3 regions of the Neobacillus sp. 204 genome follow, and region 2 is predicted to be linked to each of the others. Evidence: riboswitches for the same ligand, from Rfam matches in the RefSeq annotation. Region 2 holds a riboswitch; each other region holds the start of a gene.

Region 1 (5,716 bases), on a different contig from region 2:
AATCTCACATGAAAATGAAATTTCCCTTCAGTTTGCCAAACAAAGCCTAGATGTCGCCTCCACTACTTTAGGCCGCGTGACAAGTGCAGACAGCAATTTGGTTGTTCAATTTAAAATGTTAAATCAAGCTGCCTTTCAATGGTTAGAAGACAGCAAAAAACAATATATGGTAAAAGACTTCGGCTATGTATTTGAAAAGTATATTAATAATTAAAATCAGCAGGCGCATGAAATTCTTTCATGCGCCTTCCCTTTTACTTATAGTCTATTAAAACATCTTCCAAAGGCAAACGTGTGGTATTGAAAGCTGGCGCAGCAGCCTTCCCTACGGAAATCAACACAATTGGGAATAATCGATCTTCAATATTAAACATTTTCACAAATTTTTCTTTGTCAAATCCCCCCATGGGAACGGTATCATATCCTCTATTCTTTGCAATTAACATCAATTGCATCGACACTAAGCCTGCATCAAATGAAGCAATATTTTTTAAAACTTCTTCTGACGCAAATGGGTAAGTTTTATTGGTCCCTTCGATTAATCGATTCATATTAGTCTCATCCATAAAACCAGCATCATAGGCACTTCGATAAACTTTTTCTACGTTTTTATACATTTCCTTGTCACCTAAGACAGCAATCACCGCGGATGCAGTTTCCACCTGCTCTTGATTGTTAGCCACCGTTCTAAGTTCCTTTTTAACCTCTTGGTCCTGAATGACAATAAAACGCCAAGGTTGTAGATTACTAGAGGATGGGGCTTGTGTTGCTTCCTTTAACATATCATTGATTTCTTCTTGAGAAATTTTATATGTTGAATCATATTTTCTAACAGAGCGACGTTCTTTGATCACTTCAGATAAACTTTTCGAAACGGTTGTTTGCATGAGAGAATTCCCCCTAATTAATTTAACTTACTAAAAGTAAGTACAAAAGCATCTTACTATTAGTAAGTACCTTTCGTCAAGAAATTAAACTATGGTATGATAGAACTAGAAAAGTAAAAAAGAGGGATTTTATATGAGTGAACCTAAAAACCAAAATTGTATGACTCAGTCCGCTGAGGAAATTAAGCATATATGTACCAATTTTCATAATGCGATTGAATTTATAGGTAAACGTTGGATGGGTTCTGTTATTTTTTCGCTCCTCGATGGACCGAAGCGCTACCATGAAATTGTTTCCTCGATTCCTGGAATTTCTGATCGACTGTTAACCGAACGGTTGCGAGATTTAGAAAATGAAGGATTGATTGTCAAAAGAGTGATTGCCACATCACCTAAAAAAGTGGAATATGACTTAACCCAAGCGGGTAAGGAGCTTGAAGAGGTGATCCATGTGATGATGAAATGGATAAAAAAGCGAGGGAAATCCTAATTAAACAAAAAGGCTTGCTCTATTTAATAGATGCAAACCTTTTTGTTTACGGACTTGGCCGATGAAACAATCCCATGACTTCAATTGTTTCTGTTATATTAACAAAAGCACATGAATCGACTTCCGTGATTAAGTTTTTAACTTCATTAAGTTCGTATCTAGAAATGACCGTTATTAATACATTCCGCTGGTTATTTGAATATCCGCCAACACCATCCATAACGGTTAAACCTCGATACAAATTTTTCAGTAAATGATGTCTCATCTCTTCGCCTTTATCTGTGATAATCATTAACGTTAATTTAGCATGGTCTGTATAGATTGCATCGACAACTTTACCTGTCACAAAAATGGAAACTAAGGTATAAAGAGCAGAATCCCAATCAAATAAAAATCCGCTGATCAAAATCACAACTGCATTCATGCCTGAAAGTAAAACACCAATTGGGAAATCTCTTTTTCTTGCTACAATCATGCCAATAATATCAAATCCTCCGGTCGATCCAGAACAGCGGAAAACAATTCCAACACCTAAACCGGTTAACGCTCCACCAAAAATAGCTGAGAGAATGGTATCATCTGCAATGGCATAAACGGGAATTAAATAAAGTCCAATTGAGATAATGATCACTGAAAAAATCGAATTTACGATAAATTTTTTCCCTAACATTTTATATCCAATAATTAATAAAGGAAAATTTAGCAGGAAATTTGCTACCCCTGTATTAACCGGTGAGATCATCCCTAATATCATTGAAATTCCGCTTAATCCGCTGCTCAACACTTCATGCGGGATTAAAAAAAGGTTAAAGGCAACCACAATAATTAGAGATCCCAACATCATTCCAACAATCTGCATGGTACAAATCCTCCTAATACAAACAGGCAATTAATTCTATTTAAAAATAATACAGATTCTCTCTCTTAAAGTAAAATAAAAAATTTATTTTAAAAAAATAAATTATCTGTTTATTACGGAATTGATTTTTACATATTGACATTTCTATATGAATCCATATAGTATACTAGTATATTAACTTAATGATACTAAATCCTCATCAAACCGATGAGGTAGAGGTCGCGGTTTTTATTAGTAAAGCGGACGAGATGTGTGAGACATCCCTGACTCCGTTTGAAAGGAAAATCCGCCGAAGTGTGCTTTCATCTCTTCAAAAAGCATGCTGGGGCTGTCTCCTAATAGGAACAGAACTGTCACGATTAGTCCTACCAGCTTATCGTGTTGAGCTATCTTTCGGAAGGTATGATGCGGGGTATTTACAATGCCATCGATTATTCCTCGATGGCATTTTTATATTCCAAACTCCTTCTCGAAAAACAAGAAGAAAAGAGGAGTTAAGATTATGCAAACAGCGAGAGTATTAAAAGAAGCTGAAAACACTAGTGATTTAACTATACAAAGAGATCCATCAGAATTAAAAAGAGGTTTAAAATCTCGTCACCTTACCATGATTTCCCTTGGTGGGACGATTGGAACTGGGCTTTTTCTTGCTAGTGGCGGCGCGATCCATAGCGCAGGACCCGGAGGGGCTATCCTTTCCTATCTAGTTATTGGGATTATGGTTTTCTTTTTGATGCAAGGATTAGCCGAAATGGGTGCCTATATGCCCGTTGCCGGAAGCTTTAGTACGTATGCAACCAAATTTGTCGATCCTTCCCTTGGTTTTGCCTTAGGCTGGAACTATTGGTATAACTGGGCCATAACCATTGCTGCAGAATTAGCTGCGGTAACCATGATCATGAAATTCTGGTTTCCTGATACGCCCTCATTTATTTGGAGCGGCATCTTTTTAGTGATTATGTTTCTCTTAAACTACCTTTCTGTCAAAGGATTTGGAGAAGCAGAATATTGGTTTTCCTTAATTAAAGTGGTAACAGTAATTATTTTTGTTATTACAGGTGCGTTAATGATTTTCGGGATCATGGGTAATGATGCACCCGGCTTCAAAAACTTCACAATTGGTGATGCACCCTTTCACGGCGGCTTTATGTCGATGCTGGGAATCTTTATGGCTGCTGGCTTCTCCTTCCAAGGAACTGAGCTTTTAGGCGTCGCTGCTGGTGAAACAGAAGATCCAAAGAAAGCCATCCCACGTGCAGTTAAGCAGGTGTTCTGGCGTATTTTATTATTTTATATATTAGCTATCTTAGTCATCGGACTTCTTATTCCTTATACAAACGATAATTTAGCAAATGGTGATATTACTGTTAGCCCATTTACTTTGGTTTTACAAAAGGCAGGAATTGCTTTCGCTGCATCAATCATGAATGCTGTTATCTTAACGGCTGTCTTATCGGCAGGGAATTCAGGAATGTACGCCTCCACTCGAATGCTTTGGGATTTGGCCCGTCAAGGTAAAGCCCCAAAGTTCCTTGGTAAATTAAACAAAAAAGGTGTTCCAGTTAATGCTTTAATTGCAACAACCTTAGTGGGAACACTCGCTTTCCTTGCTTCATTCTTTGGAGATGGAACGGTTTATGTCTGGTTATTAAATGCTTCAGGAATGTCTGGCTTTATCGCATGGTTAGGGATTGCTGTCTGTCATTATCGTTTCCGTAAAGCATTTATTGCCCAAGGAAAAGATCTGAACTCACTGCCCTATAAATCAAAATTCTTCCCATTTGGTCCAATTTTCGCCTTTCTAGTTTGCGGAATTGTTGTCCTAGGCCAAAACTATTCTGCCTTCACGGGTGACCAAATAGATTGGAATGGTGTTTTAGTTTCATATATCGGCCTGCCATTATTCCTTATTGTGTGGCTTGGTTATAAATTCACAAAAAAAACAAAGGTTATTCCTTTAGATAAATGTGATTTGAAGAATTAATCTTTTTTAAAATAGCACGCAAAACGCGTGCTATTTTTTTACAGCTTAAACAAAAAACAGACTCATAATCGAGTCTGTTAATTAATGGTGCTATGCTTTTTTCTTCTCAGAAGACCAAACATATAAATCTTCAATACGACAATTCAATTCTTTGGAAATTGTCATCGCAGTATTTAAGTTCATTACTTTCTTTGACAAGTAGTCGTTCAGTTGAGTTTGGGGAATATTTGTATTCCTTTCCAAACTTTCCAAGTCCATGCCGTTTTTAGATAATAAATCCTTGAGGTTACTTTTTTTTGCTTTATAATTTGTCAAAATGACACCTCACTTTTATTAAAGCATAACACATTAAATTTGTTTTTGAAAGGAAGAGCGATTTCCTCTTTCCATCTATGCGCAAATTTCCCATAAGTAAGAAATGAGTTTAGGGATTTTATGATATACTAAATAGGGAATAGGTAAAGGGGTGTTAAATTTGAAAAACTCAAATAATCTATACAAAAACGGACAATCAGTAAACATTATAGAAACGGGTGAAGTCGTCACCATTTTAAAATCACAATATGTCAAAAACATGAAAAGATATTCTTATATCGTTAAGGAACATCCAGAAACCTTCTTTTTCGAAGAAGAATTGAAAAATCTTTAATAAAAAAGGAGAAAGCTGATTTTGCGTATCTAATCAGCCTTCTCCTTTTATTATTTGTCCTTAAAAATCGGCATTTCCTGTTGTTCTTGGGAACGGGATTACGTCTCTAATATTGGTCATTCCAGTGAGGTACATAATTAATCGTTCAAAACCAATACCATAGCCCGAATGCTTCGTACCGCCATATTTTCGTAATTCTAGGTACCACCAGTAATCTTCTTCATTCATACCAAGTTCATTAATTTTACCAGCCAAGATTTCTTCACGCTCTTCACGCTGACTGCCGCCAATCAATTCACCAATTCCAGGTACAAGTAAATCAGTTGCTGCTACTGTTTTGTTGTCTTCATTTAGTCTCATATAGAAGGCTTTGATTTCTTTTGGATAATCTGTAACAAATACAGGGCGTTTAAATACTTTTTCACTTAAATAACGTTCATGCTCTGTTTGCAGGTCAAGTCCCCATTCTACTGGATAGGCAAACGTTTCACCAGAATCCTTTAAAATATTAATCGCTTCCGTATATGTCACACGGCCAAAGTCAGCTGTATAGGCATTATTTAAACGGTCTAATAAACCTTTTTCGATAAAGCTGTTAAAGAAATTCATTTCTTCAGGTGCTTGTTCTAACACATACCCGATGACATATTTGACCATTTCCTCCGCTAAATCCATGATATCTGGCAATTCAGCAAAGGCAATCTCTGGTTCTACCATCCAAAATTCAGCAGCATGTCTTGCTGTGTTGGAGTTTTCTGCTCTAAACGTTGGGCCAAAAGTATAGACATTCCGGAAAGCCAACGCAAATGCCTCAGCCGACAACTGTCCGCTAACGGTTAAATTGGTT
Region 2 (5,716 bases):
TCTGAGGTTCGCGTAGTTTCTTTTTTTATCTTAAAATAGAAATGAACCATCTACTCTTTGAGATGAAAAGGAGACCTATATGGATAGGAATAAATTTTCGGCGATTGCCCATCGTAATCATGCCTTTAGTAACCCCATCAGTGAATCAAAGATCATGAAGATGCTTGAAATTGTCTCTCCTAATGCAGCTGATAAAGTGATCGATATCGGTGCAGGAAAGTGCGAACTATTGATTCGGTTGGTGGAAAAGTACCAAGTATCTGCAATAGCAGTCGAGTTATATGAAGGGGCTATTAAGGAAGCAAAGCGGAAGGCAAGCAACAGAATTCCTGATGGCAGCATTGAGTTTATCGTGGATGATGCTACCTCGGCGGTCGAAAAGTATGAAGATGCTGACTATGATTTTGGAGTTTGTATCGGCTCAACTCATGCATTAGGCGGAATACAACCTACCCTCCAGACGTTGAAGCGACTAGTAAAGAAAAATGGCTACATTCTGATTGGTGAAGGCTATTGGAAGCAGACTCCTAGTCCTGCCTATTTAGAGGCGCTTGGAGGGGCCGACGAGTCAGAGTGTAAAAGCCATGCGGATACGGTTAAGACTGGTGAAGAATTAGGGTTAATCCCGCTTTGGTCGTATGTGGCTAACGATGATGACTGGGATGAATACGAATGGCTGTATTCCATGTCAGTCGAAAATTATTGTCTTGAGAATCCAGATGACCCCGATTGTGATGCCATGCTGGAGCGGATTCGAACATGGCGCCGGACATATTTGACCTGGGGCAGGGATACGTTAGGTTTCGGGTTGTACTTGTATCGAAATAACAAATAAACAAAATTCATGGGTTTGGTAATTGTTATACCAAGCCTTCCAGCCAATCTAATCAATCGTTTGATTAGTTTTTTTAAAAATAGAATTCCCCCCCTTAAGAAAGCCTTCAATACCAAGGCTTCATCCACATGTAATCAAACGTTTGATTAGTATTTTTTTAAAATACCTTAACCCTGGAAAGCCTTATACACCAAGGCTGCAGCCAGTTTTAATCAAACGTTTGATTAGTTTTTTCAGGTAAACCCCACTTATCCTCTGAATGACTTCATTACTGTGTATCCCGCCTACTTTTAATCAATCGTTTAATTAGTGCTCTCAATAAGTCTAACGAAGCCCTATATGACTTCATTTCCAAGGCCCCATCCCCCTTTTTAATCAATCGTTTGATTAGTTTTTCTAGAAACAACCCATTCTCTCAGAAATCCATATATACCAATGTCCCAGCCCTTTTCAATCAAACGTTTGATTAGTATCATCTCGATATTTACCATTAGACATTCTATGAAGACTTCTGATACACTAATATAGTTACCCAAGGTAATTATTACTCTAGCTAACTATTTTAATTAAATCGGGGTGATTTAAATAAAAACTTCGCAAAAATTCTTTCACCAATTATTGTTATTGTACCGCCCATTTGAAAATAAGTTGAATTTTCATTTGGCTGAACATCAACTGCACAGAGCGCAATGGTCTATTTTTCACTACTTAACTAATTATGGTTCTGCCACACTTGTGGAGCTATCACATTATTTATATGTGGAAAAGCCCACTATAACCCGGACCATTAACCGGTTAGAAGAACTGGGGTATGTCGAGCAGGTACCTAGTAAGGATAAACGTGAAAAGAGAACCCAGCTGACAGAACTAGGAAGAAAAATATATACGGAGGTTCGTGTCACGATTAATCAATTTGAAGTGGATATATTAAAAGGAATCACCGAGCATGAACAGCTTGAGGCCATCCGGATTATGGGAGAAATTCGAGATAATATTATTAAGTAAGGGGTTAAAAAACGTGAATCAACCAAGAGCTAAACTTTGGACCAAGGATTTTACAATTGTTTCCGGGGTCAATTTTTTCATAACGTTAGTCTTTTATTTATTAATTGTCATCATCGGCGTTTATGCCGTAGATGAATTTAATGCGTCGACAAGTCAAGCAGGGCTTGTAACAGGGATTTTTATTGTCGGATCATTAATTGGCCGGTTGTTAATTGGCAGATTTATTGAATCAATTGGCCGCAAGAAAACGTTATTCATTGGTATCATCTTTTTTATTTTGACGCTTCTTTTATATTTTGTGAATTTCGGGATTACCTTCTTGCTTATTACCCGGTTACTTCATGGGATTGCAGCAGGAATGGTTGGCACAGCAACGGGAACAATTGTGGCCCAGATTATCCCTGCTACGCGGAAAGCCGAAGGAATTGGCTATTTCAGCATGAGTGCCACACTGGCTACAGCAATTGGCCCTTTCATTGGACTATACATGACCCAGCATACAGACTTCCAAATGATCTTTATTTTCTCGCTTGTATTAGGGGTAATTAGTTTGATCACAGCGTTCTTCGTGAATGTGCCACAATTGGAAGTCTCCGCCAAACCAACTGAAACAAAAGGATTTAAGCTTTCAAATTATATTGAGCCAAAAGCACTTCCAATCGCGGTTATTACTTTAGTAGTAGCCTTTTGTTATTCTAGCGTTCTTTCTTTTATTAATTTTTATGCGATAGAAATCGACCTAGTTAGTACAGCAAGTTTCTTTTTCTTAGTCTATTCCATCGCCGTATTGTTATCTCGCCCCGTTACCGGCCGCTTAATGGACCTGAAAGGGGCCAACTATGTTATGTATCCTAGCTTTATTGCCTTAGCTGCCGGTTTGTTTCTACTTAGTTCAGCAAGTGTCAGCATCACTTTATTAGCATCCGGTGTTCTGATCGGCCTTGGTTTCGGTAACATGCAATCAAGTACTCAGGCAGTCGCCGTAAGAGTAACCCCTCCCCATCGGATGGGATTAGCAACATCAACCTTCTTTATTTTTCTTGATGCTGGGCTTGGATTCGGTCCATACATCCTTGGATTCATTATTCCACTAACAGGCTATAGTACTCTTTATGTGATCTTAGGTGTTGTTGCTTTAGCAACGATTGTTCTTTATTACTTCCTGCACGGGAAGAAAGAACTTCCAAGCAGGACAATGGTAAATGAACCAACACCGGGCACTCATTGATTTCTATAGCCAGCCTTCCGACGGCAGACATAAAACCAGTTTCAAGCAAATATGATTAACATATGAATCCTAATTAAAGGAGCCGGTGGCTATGATACTTTTTAATAAAATTGCATTATCCTTTGTCGTATTCTTTTCCTTTAGTGTGATCATAAATACTTATTTAGGTGAAAAGGAACGGGTTCAATCTGATGTTATTTACTTTGTTATGAACGGGTTTGCTTATATTGTTTCTGCATTAGAGGTAGAGAAAGAAAAACAGCTTTTAGAAACGGCAGAAATTTGACGGTGATTTCAAATATAGGTCCATTTTCCCTTGAAACAAAAGAAATATTCTGATATATTTACAATCAATTATATATTTTCTTACTTCAATACTTTGAAGTGAGGATAGAGGCGCAAAGACCATTAGTACACAATAAGAGGATAATGAGATCCAGTGATGATTGTGAAAAGGGGAATTTGCCGAAGCTTCAATGATTCTCATTTATCATGAAGCTGGTTCTGCTATTGAATAAATACAGAACTGTCATATAGGAAACTATATGGAGGGCTATCTTACGCACGGGAACTTATTTTTTTATGTTTCTACTGCAACAGCGAACCCTCGTTGTTGCTTTTTTGCGTTGAATTTTGAATGGCCTTACCCACCTCTAAATTTTTAAAAAAATTTATTAAAAGGGTGAGAAAAGATGAAATTTGGCCAAGTTTTAACCGCTATGGTTACGCCATTCGATCAAAATGGTGAGGTAGATTTTAACGCAACAAGAAGACTAGTAGATTATTTAATTGATAATGGGACGGATGCACTTGTCGTTGCTGGTACAACAGGAGAATCGCCAACCTTAACGACAGATGAAAAAATCGCACTATTTAAATTTGTTGTTGGTGCCGCTAAAGGAAGAGTTCCAGTCATTGCTGGCACTGGCTCAAATAACACGCGAGCTTCGATCAGTTTAACAAAGCAGGCTGAGGAAGCAGGTGTGGATGGGATTATGCTTGTTGCTCCTTATTATAACAAACCATCCCAAGAAGGTATGTATCAACACTTCAAAGCGATTGCTGAAGCCACATCATTACCGATTATGCTTTATAATGTCCCTGGACGAAGTGTGGTCAATCTGGCGGCAGAGACCATTGTTCGCCTGTCACAAATCAAGAATATTGTCGCCGTAAAAGAAGCAAGCGGCAACCTGGATGCCATGGCGTCTATAATTAGCCAAGCCCCAAGTGATTTTACTCTTTATAGTGGTGATGACGGCTTAACATTGCCGGTTTTAGCCATTGGCGGAGCCGGGGTTGTATCCGTTGCTTCCCATGTCATTGGGAATGAAATGCAAGAAATGATCAATCACTTTAAAAACGGCCGGGTCCAAGAAGCAGCTACTTCCCATCGCCGCCTTCTTCCGCTTATGAAGGCATTATTTGCTGCCCCTAATCCAGCACCAGTCAAATCAGCTTTGAACATGAGCGGGGTACAAGTTGGCGGACTTCGATTGCCATTGCTCCCTTTAAGTCATGAAGAAGAAAAAGCATTGCAAGTTGTTCTACCTGCAGCCAAAATCGAAACGTTGATTTAAAGTGATTACTAATTAATCAAAGGCTGCCAACTACCATAAGCATGGGTGTTGGCAGCCTTTTGTTGTCTATATAGCTAAAAGTTTTCACTCTTCTTTTTCAATAAAGTCCGTCCTAAAGGGCATACTATTCTTATTTACTTGGAATAGGGAGGATTATCACTTGCAAACAACTGAACAGCAATTATCCATATTCGCTTTAGGCGGCATCAATGAAATCGGTAAGAACATGTATGTGGTTCAATACGCAGACGATCTTTTTATCATTGACTGCGGCGGTAAGTTTCCTGATGAAAGTTTATTAGGAATTGATTTAATTATCCCAGATATTACCTATCTAGAAGAAAACCAGGAGAAGATTCGCGCTTTAATTGTGACACACGGGCATGAAGATCATATCGGCGGGATCCCTTATATTTTAAGAAAATTGAACATCCCGATCTACGCAACCCGTTTTACACTGGGTCTCATCGAATTAAAAATAGACGAGCACCGGTTGAAGGGTAACACGAAGCTCTTGACGATTGACACTAATTCCAAGCTTGAGTTTGGAGAAACGACTATTTCCTTTTTCAGAGTAAGTCACAGTATCCCGGACTGTCTCGGCATTGTGTTTCATACTCCGGAGGGGAATGTGGTTCATACCGGAGACTTCAAATTTGATTTAACACCTGTGAATAATCAGCATTCAGATATTCATAAGATGGCCGATATTGGTCAGCAAGGTGTCTTAGTCTTAATATCAGAAAGTACCAACGCAGAGCGTAAGGGGTTAACACCATCCGAGCAAATGATTGGTGGCAATTTGGATGAGGCCTTTATGAAAGCTGACGGGAAAATCTTTATCTCCACCTTTGCTTCTAATGTGAATCGTGTTCAACAGGTGGTTGCTGCTGCAATAAAGGCAAAGCGTAAGATCGCACTCCTTGGCCGGAGTATGGTAAATGTGGTCTCAGTTGCGATAGAGCGTGGTTATTTAACCATTCCAGATGGGATGATCATCGAACCACGCGAAGTTGATAGACTTTCTCCAGAAAAGGTGGTCGTCCTTTGTACTGGAAGTCAAGGAGA
Region 3 (5,716 bases), on a different contig from region 2:
CCCAGCTTACCAAGAATGACCACAATCCATTTGCAAAGTGGAAAATCGCTGAAATGATACCAACAACATAAAAACCAAACATGAATGGGGAAGAAAGAATATCTTGCATCATTTGGAAGTTAACTTCATTTCCAAATGCTGCCGCTACGCGGGTTTCCCATACATGCCAAGTGATAAAAATTAGTGTAATTACACCAGACACACGTTGGAGCAAAAACATCCAGTTTCTGAAAAAACCATATTGACTTGCATTGTTTTTAGCTGTAAAAGCAATATACAGCCCGTAGATCGCATGAAATAAAATCGGTAAATAAATAATTACAGTTTCTAAAACATAGCGAAAGGGAAGATTCCCCATAAAGTTCGCAGCTTTGTTGAAGGATTCTACCCCTTCTGTTGCATAGTGGTTAACAACCAGATGCTGCATCACGAAGATTCCAATAGGAATAACCCCTAGCAACGAATGCAATCTCCGATAAACAAACTCTCGATTACCCGCCATAAATGTACCCCCCTATAATGTTTAAAAAAAATGATGTTTAGTTTCTATCAATTTAAAACCCCTTTGTTTGAAACCTAGCATCACTGTGACAATAATGTGACATGTCCATTTTACTCCCATCATCTAAGAGCGTCAAGAAAACGGATACACAATTTCTACATAAAAATAAAATTTTTTAAATATATTGAAATTATAATAGATTGGTTATTTCCGCTTTCTAAAATGGATATATTTTGAAAATTATTCGATTTATATTAATAATTGCCAAGATATAACGGTTGTTAATTTTCCCATAAAGGGAATGATAATTATTATGAAAAACATGGTTAGGTATTGCAAAATAACAAAAAAACTAAGCTAATTTGATTCGTTATAACTAGAAAAACTGTAATGAAACTTTATAAAAAGTGTATATAATAGAATGATAGAAAGAGGGGAAGCTTGTGAATAATAGTACAATTGTTAATGAAACAATAACTACTGATGAACCAAGGTCCATATCCATGTTCGGTTATGAATTAATCAGAGAAATTCTTTTGCCTGAAATTTTAGGAAAAGATACACCTGAAATTTTATATTGGGCCGGAAAACGACTCGCACGAAAATATCCATTATTGGATATAGATCAAATTATTGATTTCTTCGCCAAGGCCTCATGGGGTCAGCTGGAACTTATAAAGGAAAATAAAACAGAGTTCCAATTTGAATTGATGAGTCCGCTTATTGTTTCACGTGTCAAGTCCAAAGCTGAGCACTTTTTCCAACTCGAAGCAGGATTCCTAGCTCAACAAATTGAACTTCAAAAAGAAGCCAATGCTGAAACCTTCGAGCATCCAGTAAAAAAATCAAACAAAGTCCTTTTCACAGTGAAATGGGAAAAAAACTAATCGAAAATGGTGTCAGGCACTTGTGAGTGACTGACACCATTTTTCTTGGCTAGCTCCAGCGCCTAGGGGCTCGGGTCATAAGCCAATCCGTCATGAAGGTTAAAAAGCAACCTTCACGTCGGCTCGTCTTATGCCTGTCGCCCCTAGGAAAAAATGAACTACTTTTTTCCCTGAACAAGGCGCTTCCGCTATTCTATTTATTCGCTAGTTCGAATGCTTCGTGCAAAGCTTCTACTGCTTTTAACATATTTTTTTCTTCTACCACGGCAGAAACCTTAATTTCTGAGGTGCTGACCATTTTAATTTGGATGTTGTTTGCAGCAAGTACCTCAAACATCCTTGCTGCTACACCAGGATTGGAAATCATTCCTGAACCGACAATCGACACTTTCGCTAATTTGTTTTCAGCGTCAATCTGCTCATAATTAAGCACTGATTTATTATCTTCAAGGACATTTAAAGTTTCTAATAGATCATCTGTATGAATAGAGAATGACAAATTTGCAGAGCCACCCTCTGTTGTGCTTTGGATAATAATATCCACATTCAAATGATTTTCAGCAAGTGTTGTAAAGATGGTAGACAGGCTTGTTAATGAATTGGCTAAGCCTAATACTGTTACTTTTGTAATTTCGTCTTCAAATGCGACACCACGGACTACTAAGTTTTGTTCCATTGCTGCTTCCCCCTCAATGATAGTTCCTTCTATTTTCTCCATACTCGAACGAACCTCGAGCCGTACTTGATAGTTTTTGGCAAATTCTACTGCCCGAGGATGAAGTACACCCGCACCTAAATTAGCTAACTCAAGCATTTCATCGTATGATACCGATAATAGTTTGCGAGCACTCTTAACATACCTCGGGTCTGTTGTGAAAACTCCAGTTACATCGGTATAAATGTCACATTTATCCGCCTTCAGGGCAGCAGCCAATGCCACCGCTGTTGTATCAGACCCGCCACGGCCCAGTGTGGTAATTTCACCATCTACCGTGATTCCCTGGAATCCAGCAACAATAACTACTTTGCCAGCTTCGAGCTGAGTTTCAATCGCTGCTGTTTTAATATTAGAAATCCGGGCATTTCCGTGGACTGGTTCTGTCATAATTCCAGCCTGCCAGCCTGTAAAGGATACGGCATCAAGTCCTTCCTGGTTGAGAGCCATCGACAATAACGCAATGGTCACTTGCTCTCCAGTTGATAACAGCATGTCCATTTCCCGTTTATTAGGCTGCGGAGAAATTTCCTTTGCTAAACCGACAAGTGTATCCGTTGATTTACCCATCGCAGAAACAACCACAACAACATTGTTGCCTCGATCGATCTCCTCTTTTACACATGATGCTACATTTAAAATTCTTTCTACACTAGCAACGGACGTGCCTCCGAATTTTTGTACAATAATCCCCATGTTCGATTTCTCCTTCTTTCAAGTGAATACGTTAGTTTTCCCCAAATAAAAAAAGCAATGAGAGGGCATCTCATTGCTTAAAACACGAAAAAAAATTCTCGCACCTACAATGTAAGATAGCTCTCCAAGACATTAGTCTTGACAATCCAGCATTTATTCAATACGGGACCAGCAAAGAAAGAAATGAGACCCTCTTTACTTCGGCGAACATCCCCTTTCATGATTCTTCTCAGAAGCTCATCCTTCTCAGAACCACTACTCTTGAAGCTCGCACCTCTACCTTCACTTTAATACGTAAAAGTGATAGTAAATTAAATTTTCACTAATTATAGCATGTTCTTTTTTTACTGACAATCACTAGGATTGAAGTTTTTTGATTAATTCTTCTGCTACATTCGTAGGAATTCCAATATTTATGATTTCCTCTTTACTTGCTTCTTTCATTTTCTTCACAGATCCGAACTGTTTTAACAATAACTTTTTCCGTTTCTCACCGATTCCCGGAATATCATCAAGTAAGGATTGAAAAGTACTTTTACCTCGAAGCTGGCGATGGAAGGTAATCGCAAAGCGATGGACTTCATCTTGAATCCTTTGCAGTAAATAAAACTCCTGGCTGTTTCTCCCTAATGGAACAATCCCTAAAGGATTGCCGTACAGCAATTGTGAAGTCCGGTGTTTTTCATCTTTTACAAGTCCTGACAGCGGAATATCAAGGCCTAATTCATTTTCCAAAACGTCACGTACGGCTTCGACATGCCCTTTACCACCATCGATGATAATTAAATCAGGAAGAGGGAGTTCCTCTTTTAAGGCACGTGAATACCTTCTTCTCGTTACTTCCCGCATCGATTCATAATCATCCGGTCCCTGAACGGTTTTGATCTTGTATTTTCGGTATTCACGATGATTTGCCTTGCCATCAATGAAAACAACCATTGCTGATACAGGGTCCGTCCCTTGGATGTTGGAATTATCAAAGGCTTCGATCCGGTGCGGTGTGTAGATTCCCAGTAATTCGCCCAGGTTCTCGACCGCCTTTATGGTTCGATCTTCATCTTTTTCAATCAATGAAAACTTTTCACTCAAGGCAATTTTGGCATTTTTGATAGCCAATTGAACAAGATCCTTTTTTTGCCCGCGTTGCGGCTGGAGCACTTTTACTTCTAAGAGTTGTTCGGCTAAACTCAAATCGACTTCATCCTGGATAAGAATTTCCTTTGGCTTAAAGTGATTAGCTTTCGAATAAAATTGACCGAGGAACGTTAAGATTTCCTCCTCTGGCTCATTATAAACAGGGAACATGGAAACGTCCCGCTCAATTAATTTTCCTTGGCGGACAAAAAAGACTTGGACACACATCCAGCCTTTATCGACTGCATAGCCAAATACATCACGATCGGTAAAATCGGTCATCGTAATTTTTTGTTTTTCCATAATAGTTTCAATATGAATGATTTTATCACGATATTCTTTTGCTCTTTCAAAGTCTAATTCTTCGGACGCCGCAGACATTTTTTCCTTAAGTTCTTTCTTAATTTCCTTATAACCGCCATTTAAAAAACGAGTAATTTCATCCGTCATTTGTTTGTACTGTTCTTCATGTATTTCATTCACACATGGTGCCAGGCACTGCCCTAAATGGTAGTATAGACAGACTCGATCCGGCAGGGTTGAGCATTTGCGGAGCGGATAAATTCGGTCAAGAAGCTTTTTGGTTTCATTAGCGGCAGTCACATTCGGGTAGGGACCAAAGTATTTGCCTTTATCTTTTTTTACTTTTCTAGTGATGATAAGTTTCGGATGCCTTTCTGCTGTCAGCTTTATAAACGGATACGTTTTATCATCCTTGAGCATGATATTGTATTTGGGATCGTATTTTTTAATTAAATTCAGTTCCAGTAGAAGTGCTTCTATATTTGAGGAGGTAACAATATATTCAAAGTCCTCAATTTCATTGACTAGTCTTAACGTCTTCCCATCATGAGACCCCGTGAAATAGGAACGGACACGATTCTTTAGTACTTTGGCCTTTCCTACATAAATAATCGTTCCCTGACGGTCTTTCATTAAGTAGCAGCCAGGCTGATCTGGCAGCAGCGTCAGTTTTTGCTTGATTGTTTCATTCATTCCGGCCACTCCCCTCCCGTCTATTTTTGTTTATCTTATAAAATTTTAAAGGAAACTTAGTCTAATTGAAAGAAGTCTTTGTAAAAAAGAAAAACCTCAGCTGGAATATTCCTAGCTAAGGTTTGTTTTTTATACTTACACGTGTTTTTCTAAAACACTTGCTAATGCATCTTTTGGTTGGAAACCGACAACTTTATCTACGACTTCGCCGTCTTTCATAACTAATAACGTTGGGATGCTCATAACACCGAAGTTTGCTGCAGTTTGCGGGTTATCATCCACATCAAGTTTTGTGATTTTTACTTTTTCGCCCATTTCTAGATCAAGTTCTTCAAGAACTGGAGCAATCATTTTACAAGGTCCGCACCATGGTGCCCAAAAATCTACAAGAACAAGGCCTGAACCTGTTTCAGTCGAAAAGTTTTGATCTGTTAAATGTGAAATTGCCATTTATATTGCCCTCCTAATAATTACTGATTTACTACCGAAAGTATAACATCGTTTGGAAAATCAAGCTAATAAATTGCTTCATCGATAATTCTAATTCATCCTCGGTATAATCCTAAAAAAAAACGAGCGGAGGCCATCCGCTCGCCCTTCTTATTATGAGTGTACTTTCAGCTTTTTAAACTCTTCAGTTAGTAATGGTACAACTTCAAACAAGTCGCCCACGATTCCATAATCGGCTACCTTGAAGATGTTCGCTTCTGGGTCTTTGTTAATAGCAACGATTACCTTTGAGTTGGACATTCCCGCTAAATGTTGAATGGCTCCAGAAATTCCACA

What was found. A riboswitch is a leader RNA that binds a small molecule or an ion and turns the genes downstream of it on or off. The one in region 2 is predicted to bind lysine.
Region 1: another riboswitch for lysine. It lies ahead of ACJ004_RS29010 (amino acid permease); the one in region 2 lies ahead of dapA (4-hydroxy-tetrahydrodipicolinate synthase).
Region 3: another riboswitch for lysine. It lies ahead of ACJ004_RS19140 (aspartate kinase); the one in region 2 lies ahead of dapA (4-hydroxy-tetrahydrodipicolinate synthase).

Annotation. Positions count from the first base shown of each region.
Region 1 covers NZ_JBJORY010000027.1:2,595-8,310, reverse strand. Annotated here, with positions in the region: gene ACJ004_RS29030 (PH domain-containing protein) at 1-214, shown strand, start outside; gene ACJ004_RS29025 (nitroreductase family protein) at 255-887, opposite strand; gene ACJ004_RS29020 (winged helix-turn-helix transcriptional regulator) at 1,021-1,377, shown strand; gene ACJ004_RS29015 (YitT family protein) at 1,424-2,236, opposite strand; lysine riboswitch at 2,442-2,633, shown strand; gene ACJ004_RS29010 (amino acid permease) at 2,739-4,220, shown strand; gene ACJ004_RS29005 (helix-turn-helix domain-containing protein) at 4,311-4,535, opposite strand; gene ACJ004_RS29000 (hypothetical protein) at 4,696-4,869, shown strand; gene asnS (asparagine--tRNA ligase) at 4,930-5,716, opposite strand, start outside.
Region 2 covers NZ_JBJORY010000010.1:167,467-173,182, forward strand. Annotated here, with positions in the region: gene ACJ004_RS20845 (class I SAM-dependent methyltransferase) at 80-835, shown strand; gene ACJ004_RS20850 (MarR family winged helix-turn-helix transcriptional regulator) at 1,421-1,840, shown strand; gene ACJ004_RS20855 (MFS transporter) at 1,854-3,068, shown strand; gene ACJ004_RS20860 (hypothetical protein) at 3,160-3,354, shown strand; lysine riboswitch at 3,452-3,632, shown strand; gene dapA (4-hydroxy-tetrahydrodipicolinate synthase) at 3,761-4,648, shown strand; gene ACJ004_RS20870 (ribonuclease J) at 4,875-5,716, shown strand, end outside.
Region 3 covers NZ_JBJORY010000009.1:100,754-106,469, forward strand. Annotated here, with positions in the region: gene ACJ004_RS19130 (succinate dehydrogenase cytochrome b558 subunit) at 1-502, opposite strand, end outside; gene ACJ004_RS19135 (YslB family protein) at 946-1,389, shown strand; gene ACJ004_RS19140 (aspartate kinase) at 1,583-2,800, opposite strand; lysine riboswitch at 2,910-3,087, opposite strand; gene uvrC (excinuclease ABC subunit UvrC) at 3,158-4,930, opposite strand; gene trxA (thioredoxin) at 5,066-5,380, opposite strand; gene ACJ004_RS19155 (electron transfer flavoprotein subunit alpha/FixB family protein) at 5,534-5,716, opposite strand, start outside.